4 regions of the Paenibacillus vulneris genome follow, and region 3 is predicted to be linked to each of the others. Evidence: riboswitches for the same ligand, from Rfam matches in the RefSeq annotation. Region 3 holds a riboswitch; each other region holds the start of a gene.
The links. Region 3 has a riboswitch for cyclic di-AMP ahead of ABEA66_RS23245 (CAP domain-containing protein). Riboswitches for the same ligand answer to the same signal wherever they lie in the genome.
Positions count from the first base shown of each region.

Region 1 (3,719 bases), on a different contig from region 3:
TCTGATTTTTTCTTGGGCCGCTTCCAATACTGCTCGTTTCCGGGCAAATCATCGAACCAGGCTGCATCCTTGGGGCAGTCCATTATCATGAATTTGCCGTATTGATCCTCGCGGGACTGATGATATTTTAAATAAGCCTTGCCGTTCTCTATCGCCAAAATCTCGATTTTTCCGGACGTGTGGCTCATGGATAACCGGATTCTTTTTCCCAAGCCGGAGGTTCTTGCTTTAGCCTGCTCGACAATCCGGTACACCTCCTGCAGCGAGAGGACAAAATCGCGATTCCCGGCAACGGGACGATTAATAAAGAAATAATAAGGAGTCACGCCTGCCCACGAGAGCTTGTCAAGCAGCTCGGCCAAGACGGCCGGGTTATCATTGATTCCTTTAAGAATCGGCGTTTGATTGACGACGATAGCGCCCGCCTGATGCAGCGCCTCGAAGCCCCGCTTGGCTTCAGGTGTGATCTCGCGAGGATGGTTAATATGAGCCATAACATAAATGCGCTTGTCGGCTGTGGAATATTGGCGAATGGTATCAAGCAACGCCTCATCCTCATAAATTCGCATCGGATTAAACACGGGGATTTTGGAGCCCAGCCGTATAATTTGCACATGCTCGATGGCTCTTAGCCGTTCCAGGATAGAGGCAAGCTTAGGCGTAGCAAGAATCAAGCTGTCGCCGCCCGTTAGCAGCACATTGTTGATTTCGGGGTGGGCGGCGATATAGTCCAGGCCCGGATTGACGTCGGACAGCGCTTCCTTGACATCGTTGCGAAACAACCGTTTGCGGAAGCAGTACCGGCAATAGGCACCGCACACCTCCGATACGATGAGCAGCGCCGTCGTCTTATACTTATGCTGGCACCCGGGGACCACATAGTTCGTATCCTCGTCGGATGCATCCCAACGGCCGTATTCGGACAATTCCCCTTCATTCGGAATGACCAGCTTTTTGATAGGATCGCTCGGGTCGCTCCAGTCTATCAGCTTCAGGTAATAATCGTTCACGCGAAACACGAACTTATCCGTTATTTGCTGCAGTTTCTTTCTATCCTGCTCCGGGATTTCCGTGATTTTGTTAATATCGGTAATATATTTCGGTTGCGGCATGGGGGATCCTCCTTGAATTGACAGATTGTTTAGGCTGCAGTGCACCTGCTTTCCTGCGGGCTTGGCTTCCTCCTTACTCTTTTCCCTGTACTAACTGAATGTCTGGCAGCATCCCTCCCTCGCTCTTAATATGAAAATTGTTTTTTTGCCATAATAAGTAAAATTTTATAATTATTGGTTTAGATAACAACAAAAAGACCCGAGCAGCAACAGGGCCTTTGTACTTTAGACTGCTTGCATGCAGTCCGGTACAACGCCGACTATCGCTCAATTCGGGTCCATTCAGCCAAAATAAAAAGACCCGAAACCACGGGTCAATGAATGCAATACAGCATGCATAAAAATTCAATTTGACCCATCCACTGCTGACGAGGTTAGCTGCCGGGCTCGGGAAAGATGGTTCCCTACATGCAAATCATGATTCGCCCCAAAAAGTGGTTCCCCCGCTTTCCGATGAATAAACCGGAAATTAAGCGTATTCTTATCATACACTACGGTCAAGGTTGAGTCAAATTGTATCAGGAGAATTTTGGGATCCCAACGGCTTCATTGCTCTCTCAGTACAATACCCCACAGGGTACATTGCCCTAATGAAAAGAGGCAGCCCCGGCGATCGGGACTACCTCTAATGTACCGTTTAGTTCAACGTCTTCAAAAACCGCTTGGCCTGGCCGCCCGGCGTTTCGAATAACTCATACACATTGACCGATATCGGGAATTCGAACTGCTCGCTCTGAATATTATTCGTTACAATATTTTGAATGCCGCTGACCAGCCTCTGCGCTCCGGTAAAGCTTCCATCCGCCGTTCCCAGCACACGGCCCAGCTTGTCGACGACCTCAAAATGCAGCTTGGAGAAATTGGAATCGACCACCACATTTTCCGCCTGCTTGATCTCCAGCTCCAGCTTCATTTTATAGGAGTATGAGCTGTTGGTAGCCAGGTAGTTCGTGCCTACCGTGGAATTAACCAGCCTGATGTCAAAAGGATACAGCTGCATCGTATCGGAATCCGTCTCCTTCTGCAGCGCCGTTTGTACGGAAGCGACAGCGACTTTGTACGGAGCCGCCGTCTGGCTGTCGAGCAGCCTCAAGACAAGCCCCTCTCCCGCTTCGGTTTGCGGCACGTTAAACGCATAGCTTACGACATAGCTCAACCCCGGATTCATTGAAGCGGATACCTCCGTCTGGCGAACACCGGAATAGGCTGCACCGCCGCTGCCCACAAGCTCCGCATCAAAGGCGGGTGTCGGTATCGGCTTATCGCTTGTGCTGGTAAGGATAAACTTACCGACCGCCGTTTTGTAGCCTTCTCCCGGATTCTGGGTCATATGAAGCTCCATCAGCGACACCTGCGTATGATCCAGAATTTTGGAGAGAGGATCTACCGCGATCGGCGTCCCCATAGCATAAGCCGATGACACAGCGGAACCGGCTTGATTCCCGTAAGGCAGCGAGACGGCCACTCTGCCGATGTCGATAGCGACTCCCGCTTTCCCGCTTGTTCCGGAAGCTTGAGAGCCGCTTGCCTGAGAGCTTGCAGGCAGGAACAGGTCGGTTGTCATCACGAGCAGCCGGGCCGGATTTACATTGCTTTCGAGCGGAATCGCAAAATGAATATATTGCTTCTCCCCGGGCTCCAGCCCGACCGCATCCTTTTCCGTCCTTACGCCGGTGTACGTCTTCTCTGCACGCGCATCGATTCGAAAATCAGGAATCGTTTCCCGCCCTCCGGCTGGATTCTCAGCCAAAAGCGTAACGACCGCTACGGGCCCTTTCTCCGTATTCTGTCTCTCATAACCGACCGGCGTATAGGTCAGGTCGGAGTTGATTCCAGGGATAGAGAAGGCTGTTCCCCACGCTAGTTCCTTGCCGGGAAGCGCGCTCCCGGTTGACGGGTACCATACTTCCGAGCCAAGCGGAAGACTCAGTAAGACGGTCTCCGCCTTAGGATAAGCATAAGGATCGACCTTCACAAAGGACAGTCCGGCAAGCTTCATTGAAGCCTTGCTGTCCACCGTGCTCATGTAGACCAGCTCGCCAATCTCCATAGGCTTGAGCGCCTTCTTGTTATCCGAGCTGGCATCCAGCGTGTATTCGACGCCATCCTGCGTCTGTACCCGAAGCTCGTAATCCGGTATACGCTGCTTCGCGGAGGCTCCGTTATACAGCCGCACGGTAACGGCAATACGGCTGCCGTCCGGCGTAGACTCTACGGAGACGCTTTTTACAGCAGCCTGGATCGCCTCCGTCAAATGGTTGCTTACCGCCTCCTCGGCAGATGCGGCAGAAGCCGCAGGAAGCTGGATGCCTCCCTGCATGAGGAGTGCTGTTCCCAGCACGACAGACGCCAGCGTCTTTTTCCATCGTTTGCTCATATGTCATGACCCTCGCTTTCTGATTATTTCGCCTTCTGCTGCTCTTGAGGAGCCGCTCCTGAAGGGGCAGGCGTTGCCTGGGTTGCAGCTTCGACTTTTTGCCCGTCCTTAAGCTGATGCTGTCCGGTCGTGACGAGCTTTTCGCCTTCCTTCACGCCTTCCAGCACTTCCTGATACGAGCCGTTGATTCTGCCGAGCTTTATTTGGCGCTTCTGGTACGTATCTCCTTG
Region 1 is NZ_BAABJG010000010.1:137,118-140,836, forward strand. Features, by position in the region: gene ABEA66_RS10790 (KamA family radical SAM protein) at 1-1,112, opposite strand, end outside; cyclic di-AMP (ydaO/yuaA leader) riboswitch at 1,461-1,598, opposite strand; gene ABEA66_RS10795 (hypothetical protein) at 1,750-3,489, opposite strand; gene ABEA66_RS10800 (efflux RND transporter periplasmic adaptor subunit) at 3,513-3,719, opposite strand, start outside.
Region 1: another riboswitch for cyclic di-AMP. It lies ahead of ABEA66_RS10790 (KamA family radical SAM protein); the one in region 3 lies ahead of ABEA66_RS23245 (CAP domain-containing protein).

Region 2 (3,719 bases), on a different contig from region 3:
CCGAGGATAAGCTGATGGAGCTGGAGTACGGCGTTAAGCCGAATCTGCTCGTGGAGTCCAGCTATATGACTTCTCCGGCAGCGCTCAAGCTGGATTCCTGGGCGTACCGGGGCCACAATCAATATGCCGAGAACGTCTACATCCGGGCCAAGCTGGTATTAAAGTCGCTCGAGCAGCAAATCGGCCGGGATACGATGGACCGTGTGATGAAGACCTATTTCCAGCGCTGGAAGTTCAAGCATCCGACGACCTCCGATTTCCAGAAGGTACTGGAGGACGTGACCAAGACGAGCTGGGCAGCCTTCTTCGATCAATATGTCTATAACGGCCTTATGGTAGACTACGCCGTGACCGGCATTCACAGCAAGCAGGTTGTCCAGGAAGGACAGCCCTTATATGAGAATACGGTCCGTATTCAAAGGTTCGGGGGAACCTATTCTACGATTCCCATCCGCTTCCATTTTGCCGATGGCTCGCAAATTGATAAAACCTGGGACGGGATCGACGCCGACGTCCAGTTCAAGCTGAATCACACGGCGCCTTTGGATTACGCTTCTATCGACCCGCATTACTCTATCGTGCTGGAAAACAAGCGAATCAACAGCTTTATGAAAACTAATGTGGACAGCAAGCTATCCATTCGCTGGAATGTCGGTGTGGTCAAATTAATCGAGACCTTGTTCGGCTGGGTCGCATGGTGAGGTGAGCAAGCGCTTATGTTGAATTTAATAAAAAAAGGATTGGGCTTAACCTGGAACCAGCCTTTTACCGTATGCACTCTATTTATTTATAATCTGCTGTGGGGGCTCGGGCTCTTCGAATGGATCCACTCCATCGTCTTCCCCTTGCTCCGCCGCTATCCCGGCAAAGAGCAGGCCCGTGAAGCGGTACAGCTCTTCTGGATCGAAGGCCAGTTCCAATTGACGAAGACCGACCTCGTGCAGCCTTACCTTCTGTGGGGGCTCGGGCTGCTGCTGGCCCGCATGCTGCTCACCCCGGTGCTGAACGCCGGTGTATACTACTCACTTAAGCATACCGAATTAAACGCCGGTTACCGGTTCGTCCAAGGGATACGTGAGCTGACCTTACCGTTCTTCGGCTACTATCTGGCCCAAATGGCGCTGCAGCTCGGCCCGCTGTACTGGCTGATCCCCAAAGCAGCCCAGCTGTACAGCAAGCAAGCAACACTGTATGCGGCTGCGCAGGAATTGCTGCCTTGGCTCGGCGCCTATCTGGCCTACATGTTTATTCTGCAGACGCTGTTTATGTATCTGCAATTCGGGAAAGTATGCGGAAAGTCATCCTTATTCTCCGTATCCCTCCTGCTGCGCAACGTTCTTCCTGCCCTGTTGATCGCTGTCACGGTCGCACTGATCGGCCTTCTTATTACCGCCGCCGTCGTGACATCCACCATGATATGGGCCGGATTCCTTGCTCTTCTCGGCTTTCAAGCCTACCGCTTCATCCATATGTTCTGCAAAATGTGGGAGATCACGGCTCAATACGCGCTTTGGTCCGCCAAAAGCGAATAGCTTCCCCCGATGTCCTGACCGGCAGAGAGAAACAAACGGACCCGCTAAATTTTAAAAAACATCAAAAAAACCGTCCGCTTCCCCTTGGAAGCTGCGACGGTTTTTTCGTGTTACAGGGTTCAGGGTTACATCCCAATTCATGCCACCCGATGTGAGATAACAGATTTTATCCATAAAGTCAATAGCCCGTTAAATCGGGCAACCTCACTACAGACAGTAATGTTCCACGATTTGGACGACGCCCATGTCAAACGACTCAGCATTTTGTCGAAATATGGATGGAAACGCCCCGTTTCCTCCCAATGATTTTTCATTGTAAACCTTTTCATCTACTGCTTTTTTAGAAATTTCGAGAAATATAGCAAAAAAACCTTTATAATTGTGAACTTTTTATGACAGCGGGAGGAAAACTGCATATTTGATCGAATTGTTGTAGTCGTAACAAAAATAACGTACATATTGCCGAATTTCCACAGCGGAAAACGGGGGATCCAAATACCCGGGTGAATTGATCTCGCAACAGAGTGATCATAGGGAGCCTTCAACCGAACCCTTAAGCTAACCTCGTAGGCATCGGAAGGGGAAAATTTCCTTTGAAAAAGTTTTTTGGTTTTGCCGTTTCTGTGGCACTGTTTTGCAGCATTCAAGTAGGAAGCGCTTTTGCGGAAACGCCGCTAAGTCAAGCCGTGAACGAAGAGCTGGGAGCGCCTTATAAATGGGCGGGCACCACAGCAAAAGGCTTTGATTGCTCCGGCTACACTTCCTTCGTCTTCGCAAAATTCGATATCGATTTGCCTCATACGTCTAAAGGACAAGCAGCGATCGGTACAACGGTGTCCCAAGATGAGCTACGCCCAGGCGATCTTGTGTTCTATAACACGGATGGCAAAGGAATCTCACATGTCGGTATTTATGTTGGTGACGGAAAGTTCTACCATTCCGCCACAAACAAAGGCGTTACCGTGACCAAGCTTAGCGATTCCTACTACGCCAAGCGTTTTGTCACAGCGAAACGCATCCTGTCGGAAGAGCAGTACCAAGCTGTGATGACCGACAGCAAATAGAAGCATCGCGCAACTATTTTTTGAAGCCCTCAGCGTTTGCCTCCGTTACGTCTCCAGCGTCCGGACAAGCCTGCAGGGCTCTCTTTCTTCTATACGATTGGTTACCCGAAAAAGTTCCACTTGAACCCGTTTTCTCGCCCTTCCAATTTCGACCAGGTGAGTAAACCTAGAGACTCACGTCTCGAAAGGAATCCTTCACTCGCTTCCCCGCTTCAGTACCGCATCCGACATCCTTACAAGCAATCGCCTTATCTCCTCAGCCGCTTCCGCATCCGTCCATTCGCCCCGATCGTTGATCTTTTTGGATACGAGTGGAATCGACAGCTGTCCTCCTTCGAACAGGTGAGCGGTTAGCATGCCTAAAGTCAGCATCAGGGAAGCATGAGCCACCTTCCCTCCTGTCGCTAGCGGGGAAGCGCTTATGGCGGCCGTCGGTTTATTCATCAGCTCTCCCGACGAGACCAGCCAATCCAACGCGTTCTTCAGAACGCCGGGCACTCCATTCGCATATTCCGGCGTACAGATCATCACTCCATCTGCCGCTTGCAGCGTCTTTCGCCATACAGCTACCGAAGCCGGTGGAGCATCTCCATCCAAGTCGGGATTAAAATGCGGGAGATCCCCTATCCCCTCAAAGCTAACCAGCTCCATCCCCTCCGGCACCAAAGCCTCTGCGGCCTGCAGCAGCCTTGTATTAGAGGATTCCTTGCGCAAGCTGCCGGAAATCGTTACGATTCTCATTCTGCTCCTCCTCCTTTTCGTCATGATACGATTATAACCTACCGGAGTAAGGAAAGCCTTATAAGCCCTGGAACTTCTTGGATGCTACAGCCATGATGATGGAAATAATACATTCTCAGGCATCTTGTGATAAATATCACATATAATTATTCGAGCTCCAGCTACAATAAAGCCATCCAATATATCCCACAGCGAACGGTTTTACATTGAGGAGGTTATTCCATGAGCAAGCACGAAATCGTAATACCCGAGAATCCCGTTTCCCATTTTTTATTCAGCAGCACCCGGGCAGGTGTGATTTGGTTAATCATTCGCCTCTATGTCGGCTACACTTGGGTTACATCCGGGTGGGGAAAAATAACGAACCCTGCATGGACCGGCG
Region 2 is NZ_BAABJG010000004.1:30,728-34,446, forward strand. Features, by position in the region: gene ABEA66_RS04325 (M1 family metallopeptidase) at 1-701, shown strand, start outside; gene ABEA66_RS04330 (hypothetical protein) at 717-1,532, shown strand; cyclic di-AMP (ydaO/yuaA leader) riboswitch at 1,983-2,120, shown strand; gene ABEA66_RS04335 (C40 family peptidase) at 2,126-2,596, shown strand; gene ABEA66_RS04340 (NADPH-dependent FMN reductase) at 2,792-3,337, opposite strand; gene ABEA66_RS04345 (DoxX family membrane protein) at 3,560-3,719, shown strand, end outside.
Region 2: another riboswitch for cyclic di-AMP. It lies ahead of ABEA66_RS04335 (C40 family peptidase); the one in region 3 lies ahead of ABEA66_RS23245 (CAP domain-containing protein).

Region 3 (3,719 bases):
TCCATTCTTTCCGGTTGGAGATCAGCCACGACTTTAAGCCAGCGGGCTCAGGCCTTACTTGATTCACCCATTCCGTTAGCCGCCCTTGGCAAAATTCGATTAACAGCGCCTTATCGGCCGCTGTCTGTCTCATAAGCTCCGTCAGCATTTCAAAATTTAACGCATTGGATAGAGTTCCATCTACAGCCGATCGTCTGATGGATGGCCGGATCGTTCCTGAAGCCGCTGACATTTCATAAACAGCCCCCCCTGTATCATAGAAAACAGCCGCGGCTGGCAGCTTGGTAAGCTCAATGGCAGACAGCAAGTCAACCGCGGATGAAATGCTAGGCCCAATGACGGCATAGAGGCTTACGGCTTCACTTAAATAAGAGGCCCGCACATCGATGGCGGATTGAAGCCGCTCCAACCACTGCCTGGTTGAGAGCAGTATGGTCGTCCCTGTTTCTGGGGCAGCCCGCTGGATCCATATATAATCCGTCGGTCCAAGCGTTATCCAACGCCAGCACGGATTGTCACGGTCATCGGTAAGCTCCCGCTCACTTAACAAAGACTGGAGCTCATGATGGGCGAACATTTCCTCCTGCGGCCGGACACTGACATGCAGACGGATAATCCTTATTGGCCATAAGACGCCCCAGCTTTTTAAAATGGCATCTATCGCTTCCACCCGTTTTGGTTCTTTGCCTGTGCTGCTTAACAGTCTTGTCAGCTCCCAGCGCTGCCTGTCTATTTCATTGCGCCTATAATTGTACTCCCGCTGAATAGCTTCACGGGCTTTATTCAGCACATGCTCCAGTTCCGTATCCAGCAGGGATACTTTGATCAAATATTCTAAAGCCCCCAGCTTCAATGCTTCCTTGGCATAGGCAAAATCACTATGACAGGTCAAGAGCACAACCTGCGTCAGCGGAAACTCCTGCTTGATCCGCCGAAATAAGTCCATACCATCCATAACGGGCATCGTAATATCTGTAATCACCACATCGGGTCTGAGCTTACGGCACAGCTCCATTGCTTCTTCACCGTTTTCCGCTTCCCCTACAAGCTCGGCAAGGCTGTTGTGCCATGGAAAGAGCCGAAGCTCCTCTCTTAACGGCAGTTCATCGTCTACCACTAACACGGTTAACAATTGCGATGGATGCATCCGCTATCCCTCCCAAGAAGACGCTTACAATCCAATAGTGATCTCATCATAGCATATCGATTTCGGAGCACCTATACAGTAATCTTGTAAAAAAGTATAAAATGCTGTTGAGCTTCGCAACTCTTTCATTTCACGTATTAAAGCAGGACAAATTCGAAGATATCAGTTCTATTTTTTCTAATAGATGCGGCCTGTCTGCTTTGGCCTTCAGTATAAAAACAAAGCGGCTTTCTTCAATCGTAAGGAAGCTGCTGTTGTTTCTATCGCCCAATGTTGGAAGACTTTGTGCCGTGAAATCTGTATAGGCACGTGCTACAATGAAGTGGCTCAAGAGAGCCCGGCAGGATGCACAACGAACCGGGCATGAGCAAACAAACAAAACTATCAGGCCGAAGCTTTCTATGAAAGCACGGGGGACCCATTCCATGGGGTGAAGCCGCGTCTTGCGGCAGGGTGCTTGCTCTTTGACCCGAATCCGTCAGCTAACCTCGCAGGCCGCGAAAAGGAGAGGATTTTGTTGTTGAACCGTTTCAAGAAAGTTGTATTGACAGGTGTACTGGCCCTTAGCCCAATCATCGGCGTTAGCGCCGTTTCCGCCGCACCGGCGAATACTGTGTCTGCTGGCGATTTGTCTCAAATCACTCAACAGTACGGAATCGATCTGAATTCCTTGCTGCAAGGCCAAGGTCAGAATCTAGGAAATATTGATTTGAATTCCTTGTTGAAAGGTCAAGAAGGAAAATGGCAAACGATTGGCTCCGGTAATAACCAAGGGCTGGCAGGAATCATCTGGAAAAACTTCCCTAACATGAACTTTAATTGCAACCCTGGTCAAGGTCAGGACCAAGGTACTACCGGCAATACGGACTCCGGCTCCGGTTCCGGCACTGTAGATAACGGCTCCGATAACGGTAGCGGTACTGCAGATAACAGCGGAACTACCGATAATGGCAGCGGAACTACCGAGAACGGCACTACGAACAATGGCAGCGGAACAGAAAATAACAGCGGTTCCCAAGAAGCTGTAACGGATTCTCAATCCGCCTTCGCGGACCAAGTCGTTACTTTGGTGAACCAAGAGCGTGCCAAAGCAGGTCTTCCTGCATTGACTTCCGACAGCAAATTGGCGAATATGGCCATGGATAAAGCTAAGGACATGTACAGCAACAACTACTTTGACCATACTTCCCCAACGTACGGTTCTCCGTTTGACATGATGAAGCAATACGGAATCAGCTACACCTATGCAGGTGAAAACATCGCCAAAGGCCAACGTAACCCTGAAGAGGTTATGAACGCTTGGATGAACAGCGCTGGTCACCGTCAAAACATCATGAGCCCTAACTACACCAAAATCGGTGTTGCTTACTACAACGGCGAATGGGTACAAGAATTTATCGCGAACTAATATTTCTTAGGATTTCACAGCCCTCGGCGCTTCATGCACCGGGGGCTTTGCCGTACATAGAGATCTTTTTTTTGCCAAGCGCCGAACCATTTTGAAACCGCTTGCATATACATAGAATAGACCCCTTATGAGGTGTTGATGGCTTATCTCAATTTTCGGGAGGTGTAATCATGGCGGTTAAAAATTTGTTGGCTGCGTTGATTGGTCTCTTGTTTGTCTTTGGCCCTCATTGGATTGATTTGACTCACGAAAGCGCCGTTATCACCAGTGTTGTCTTTGGTTCCCTTCAATTCATCGCGTCGCTTCTGGCTTTCATTTTCAAAGCATCGGGCTGGAATTCATGGCTGAATTGGATTTCGCTGTTGGCCGGCATTTGGTTTGTTATTTTTCCCTTCGCTTACTTAACGGGCCTGGGGGAATATGTCATCTACGTCGTACTTGGCATTACAAGCGTCATGCTGAATTATTATACGATGAATGAAGAATAAATAAATTTCCGTTATACTCCTTATAAAAACATTCTGATATACAATCGTCCCCGCTTCGTATATCGTAAGAATAGGCATCTATTCGAATGTAGGAGATGAGGAGTATGGCGCAATCGGAGCAAAGTCCATCAGTAAACGAGGTTTTTCTGCAAGAAAGCATTGAAGCGTTTCAAAGCATGAAGCAATTGGCCGACAAAGCGATGAAGCAAGTGGATGATTCCCAATTTCACTGCCTCCTTGATAAGGAATCGAACTCTCTTGAAGTGATGATTCTTCATATGCACGGCAATATGCTGTCCCGCTGGACGGATTTCTTGACTTCCGACGGGGAAAAGCCTACAAGAGACCGGGACGGCGAATTCGAGCCCAAAGGCTTGGATCGTCCTGCGCTGATGGCGCTGTGGGAGCAGGGCTGGAGCGTATTATTCGATGCGCTTTCCGGGTTAAAGCCAGACGATCTGCTGCGCCAGGTTGCCATTCGCGGCGAAGCCCATACAGTCATCAAAGCGATCCAGCGTCAAGTATCCCACTACGGGTATCATGTCGGCCAAATCGTATTTTTAGCCAAGCACTTGAGCAGTGAGCATTGGCAGACGCTCAGCACTGCCCGCGGACAATCCAAAGCCTTCAAGCCGTGAAAAGCTCCTATAAGCCTGGCCTTTGGCTTCTAGGCTGA
Region 3 is NZ_BAABJG010000027.1:74,883-78,601, reverse strand. Features, by position in the region: gene ABEA66_RS23250 (response regulator) at 1-1,147, opposite strand, end outside; cyclic di-AMP (ydaO/yuaA leader) riboswitch at 1,525-1,659, shown strand; gene ABEA66_RS23245 (CAP domain-containing protein) at 1,668-2,555, shown strand; gene ABEA66_RS23240 (SPW repeat domain-containing protein) at 2,726-3,043, shown strand; gene ABEA66_RS23235 (DUF1572 family protein) at 3,148-3,681, shown strand.

Region 4 (3,719 bases), on a different contig from region 3:
TAAAATTTTTGAAAGAGCGAAACAGTTATATGAAGAAAACTATTCTTTCTCGTTTATGCTGCCGCCGCTCTTAAACCTGTTCCGGGGGACATTGTCCATACAAGAGTTCCATTTGCTCGATGAAGCCTTTATGCAGACGGTGCTGATGCAGTGGACCAACGAGCAGGATGCCATTCTGGTTGACTTGTGCTCTCGCTTCCTTAACCGCAAACTGTTTAAGTATGTCATGCTGGAGAGGATCGACGCGCTTCAAATAGAGCGGCTGCGCGATACGATGCGGGCTCTGAATCTGGATCCGTCCTTCTACCTCGAAATTGATTTTCCGTCGGATCTTTCGTATGATGTGTATCGGCCGGGAGTCCATGACGAAAAATTGCCGATTTTGCTGCTGGACCAAAAGCATACGTTGACGGAAATTTCGCGCAAGTCGGAAATTGTCCGGTCCATCAGCGGTATTCATATGGGGAAATACCATCTGTATTTCCCGGAGGAGCTCTTATCCGCTGATCCGGGCTCCATTCATCCGGAGCACCGCAAGCTGCTTGGCATGGAATAAAAGCTCGTCTATCGAACTGCAAGGACCAAATTGAACTTACATATGAAGGAGTTAATTGCCGCTATGCTGATAGACACGCACACCCATTTGAACGCCCCTCAATTCGATGACGATCGACATGAGGTTATCCAACGGGCATTAGAAAGCGGAATCAGTCGAATCATCAATGTCGGATTTAATCGCGAAACGATCCCTACCTCGATTGCGCTTGCCGAGCAATATGACTTTATTTATTCAACCGTCGGATGGCATCCCCAAGATGCCAAAGATATGATGCCGGGCGATCTGGAATGGATCGAAGAGCTGTGCAAGCACGAGAAGGTGGTGGCCATCGGAGAGATAGGCTTGGATTATTATTGGGATACCTCTCCCAAGGATGTACAGGATCGAGTATTTCGGGAACAAATCCGTCTGGCCCGCAAGCTGGGTATGCCTATCGTGATCCATAACCGGGACGCACACCAAGACATTATCCGGGTTCTTCGAGAAGAGAAGGCTTCGGAGGTCGGCGGTGTCATGCATTGCTTCTCCGGCAGCTGGGAGACGGCCAAGATGTGCCTCGATATGAACTTTTACATCTCCTTCGGCGGCCCTGTCACATTCAAAAATGCCAAGCAGCCCAAAGAGGTGCTGGAGAAAGTTCCGCTGGACCGTTTATTGGTTGAAACCGACGCGCCTTATTTGACTCCGCACCCCTATCGAGGGAAAAGAAATGAAACCGCATATGTGAAATTAGTCGCAGAAACCGCTGCACAAATCAAGGGGTTAACCCTGGAGGAGCTGGCTCACGCGACTACGAAAAATGCAGTTACATTGTTCGGATTACGGTGAAATAAAAGGGGGGTTGGGACAGCCCTATTTTCGTCGAAAACGTGAAAACGAGAGAAAAACAATCCAAAAAATACGTCAAGTTGAGAAATACATGGGTTATGCTCAAGAAATCGATCAAAAAAATCGGAATTGAACAAAAACGGACCTTTTTTGCCGAGTTTGTATACTTTACAACTTTATATCCGACAGCGTAAACTCAATATTAACTTAATACGATTACCAATTTTCCATTATCGCTGAGTTTCCGTAAGGGAAACGGGGGAACCGCAAAAGGCCAGTCTTGATTTGAAAATAAGGCTAAGGTCACATTTTCTGGGGTGAGTCTTGGATGGGTAGATGTTTGTTTACCCGGATCCAAGTAGGGCGACTCTCAAGTCCGAATCCGTCAGCTAACCTCGTAAGCGTTAAGAGAGAGGTATGATTGTCGTGTGCTTTATTTCATTACTGATGAAATAACCTAAAGTCACGGGAAGAGTCCTCTTTCCGTGACTTTTTTTGTTCTCCCGTCATTGTGATAACTATCCGACAACATAATCATTACCTACAGCCAAGAGGAGGTGCTGGCCGCACGCAGGAGAAACGATATGGATTGCTAGTTGCAGCCCTTAGTTGACCGCACAGGAGAAGCTTTTTCGAGCAGAATGAGTGTTCGTGAAACCTTCAGTGCTTCCAGGATACGTTTACTCAACGATCATGGAGGTTGTTCCTGGGTGAAAGAACGTCGTTAGGCGTTGTTCTTTATTAACCAACAGATTGCAAAACTTAACCATAGTCGCGTCAGATCAATCATGCGTAACACTCGACGGCGGGGCTTTGAAGGAGGACCGAACTAGTGGGAGCTATTCAACACGAGCAAACCCATGTAAGACGATCATCCAGCATGTCCTTCGCATTGCGATGGAGGCATGAAAACTTGCGTTTGATATCGATCATAGCAATTATTTCATTCGCGTTGACTTTCATGTTTTTATTAATGTTATACGGTACGGCTACCAAGAAGGTGACCGTAGTCGTGAACGGAGAAGAAACCATTGTTTACACCAAGCAATGGGATTTGAAGCATTTACTGGATGAGCAAGGCGTCACTGTAGGAGAGCATGATCGTCTCTCTGCAGCGCTGGATTCGAAAGTAAAATCCGGGGACCGGATTACGATCGAGCATGCAAGGCCGATTCAGCTGACGGCTGACGGAGAAACGAAGACGCTGTACACGGTGCAAAAGACGGTGGGCGGCGCATTGAATGATTTACAGGTTCAGGTAGGAGAGCTTGACAAGGTAACCCCTGTCGTGGATGCCGATCTGCCTGACAGCGGTGAGATTCAAATCGTACGGGTAACCAAAGAGGTTGAAGAGGTTCAAGAAAAGATAGCCTATGACGTTGTGAAAAAGAACGACCCTCAATTGGTAAAAGGCAAGGAGCAAGTGGTGCAGGAAGGCCAGGAAGGCCTGGTTGTGAAGAAAAAGGAAAAGATGTACGAAGACGGTAAGCTTGTATCCGAAGAAGTAGTGGACCAAAAGGTTCAATCAGAGAGCGTCAATAAAATTGTCGCGGTAGGCACCAAAAATCCGGTTGTTGTATTATCAGCATCATCGCCAAATCTACAGGAAGTAACAAAAGGCGGAGTTTCCTTCGGCGTCAAGCAGGTCATTAACAATGTGACATTGACCGCTTATTCAGCGGGCGCTGCTTCGACAGGAAAGAGCACAGAGCATCCGCAGTACGGACTTACGTCTACAGGCACGAGAGTAACGGAAGGTCGCACAATTGCAGTGGATCCCAAGGTGGTTCCGCTGGGCTGGTGGGTTTATATTGACGGGCTTGGATTCCGCAGAGCGGAGGATACCGGAAGTGCAGTCAAAGGAAACATTATCGATGTGTATTTTGACAGCAACGATTATGCCAACCGATTTGGCTTGAAGCGCGGGTATACCGTTTATGTGATAGGACCCAAGAAACCAACCGCGGACTAAGGACCTGCAATTGGGGAAGACTCATTATATATATGCTAAAGGAAGAGAAGAGGGCTACCTCTTCTTTTTTATGTGATCAGGGCAAGTTCACGCGGACAGGCTTCGTCATCACTTGAAAGTGGCGGGAACAAAGGCTAGTATAAAGAAAGCCGTATGGATGATTCTGGTATAGGGTGAAGGAAGGTAAGCAAGATGATCAAAGAAATTATAGTGGTAGAGGGCAAAGACGATACAACCGCCATCAAAAGAGCCGTAGAAGCCGAGACCATAGAAACGGGCGGCTCCGCGATTAATAAAGACGTTATCCGGCGCATCAAGCTGGCTCAGCAGCGCCGCGGCGTCATCATATTGACGGACCCC
Region 4 is NZ_BAABJG010000037.1:47,224-50,942, reverse strand. Features, by position in the region: gene ABEA66_RS28640 (HD domain-containing protein) at 1-556, shown strand, start outside; gene ABEA66_RS28635 (TatD family hydrolase) at 620-1,387, shown strand; cyclic di-AMP (ydaO/yuaA leader) riboswitch at 1,612-1,807, shown strand; gene ABEA66_RS28630 (resuscitation-promoting factor) at 2,220-3,359, shown strand; gene rnmV (ribonuclease M5) at 3,552-3,719, shown strand, end outside.
Region 4: another riboswitch for cyclic di-AMP. It lies ahead of ABEA66_RS28630 (resuscitation-promoting factor); the one in region 3 lies ahead of ABEA66_RS23245 (CAP domain-containing protein).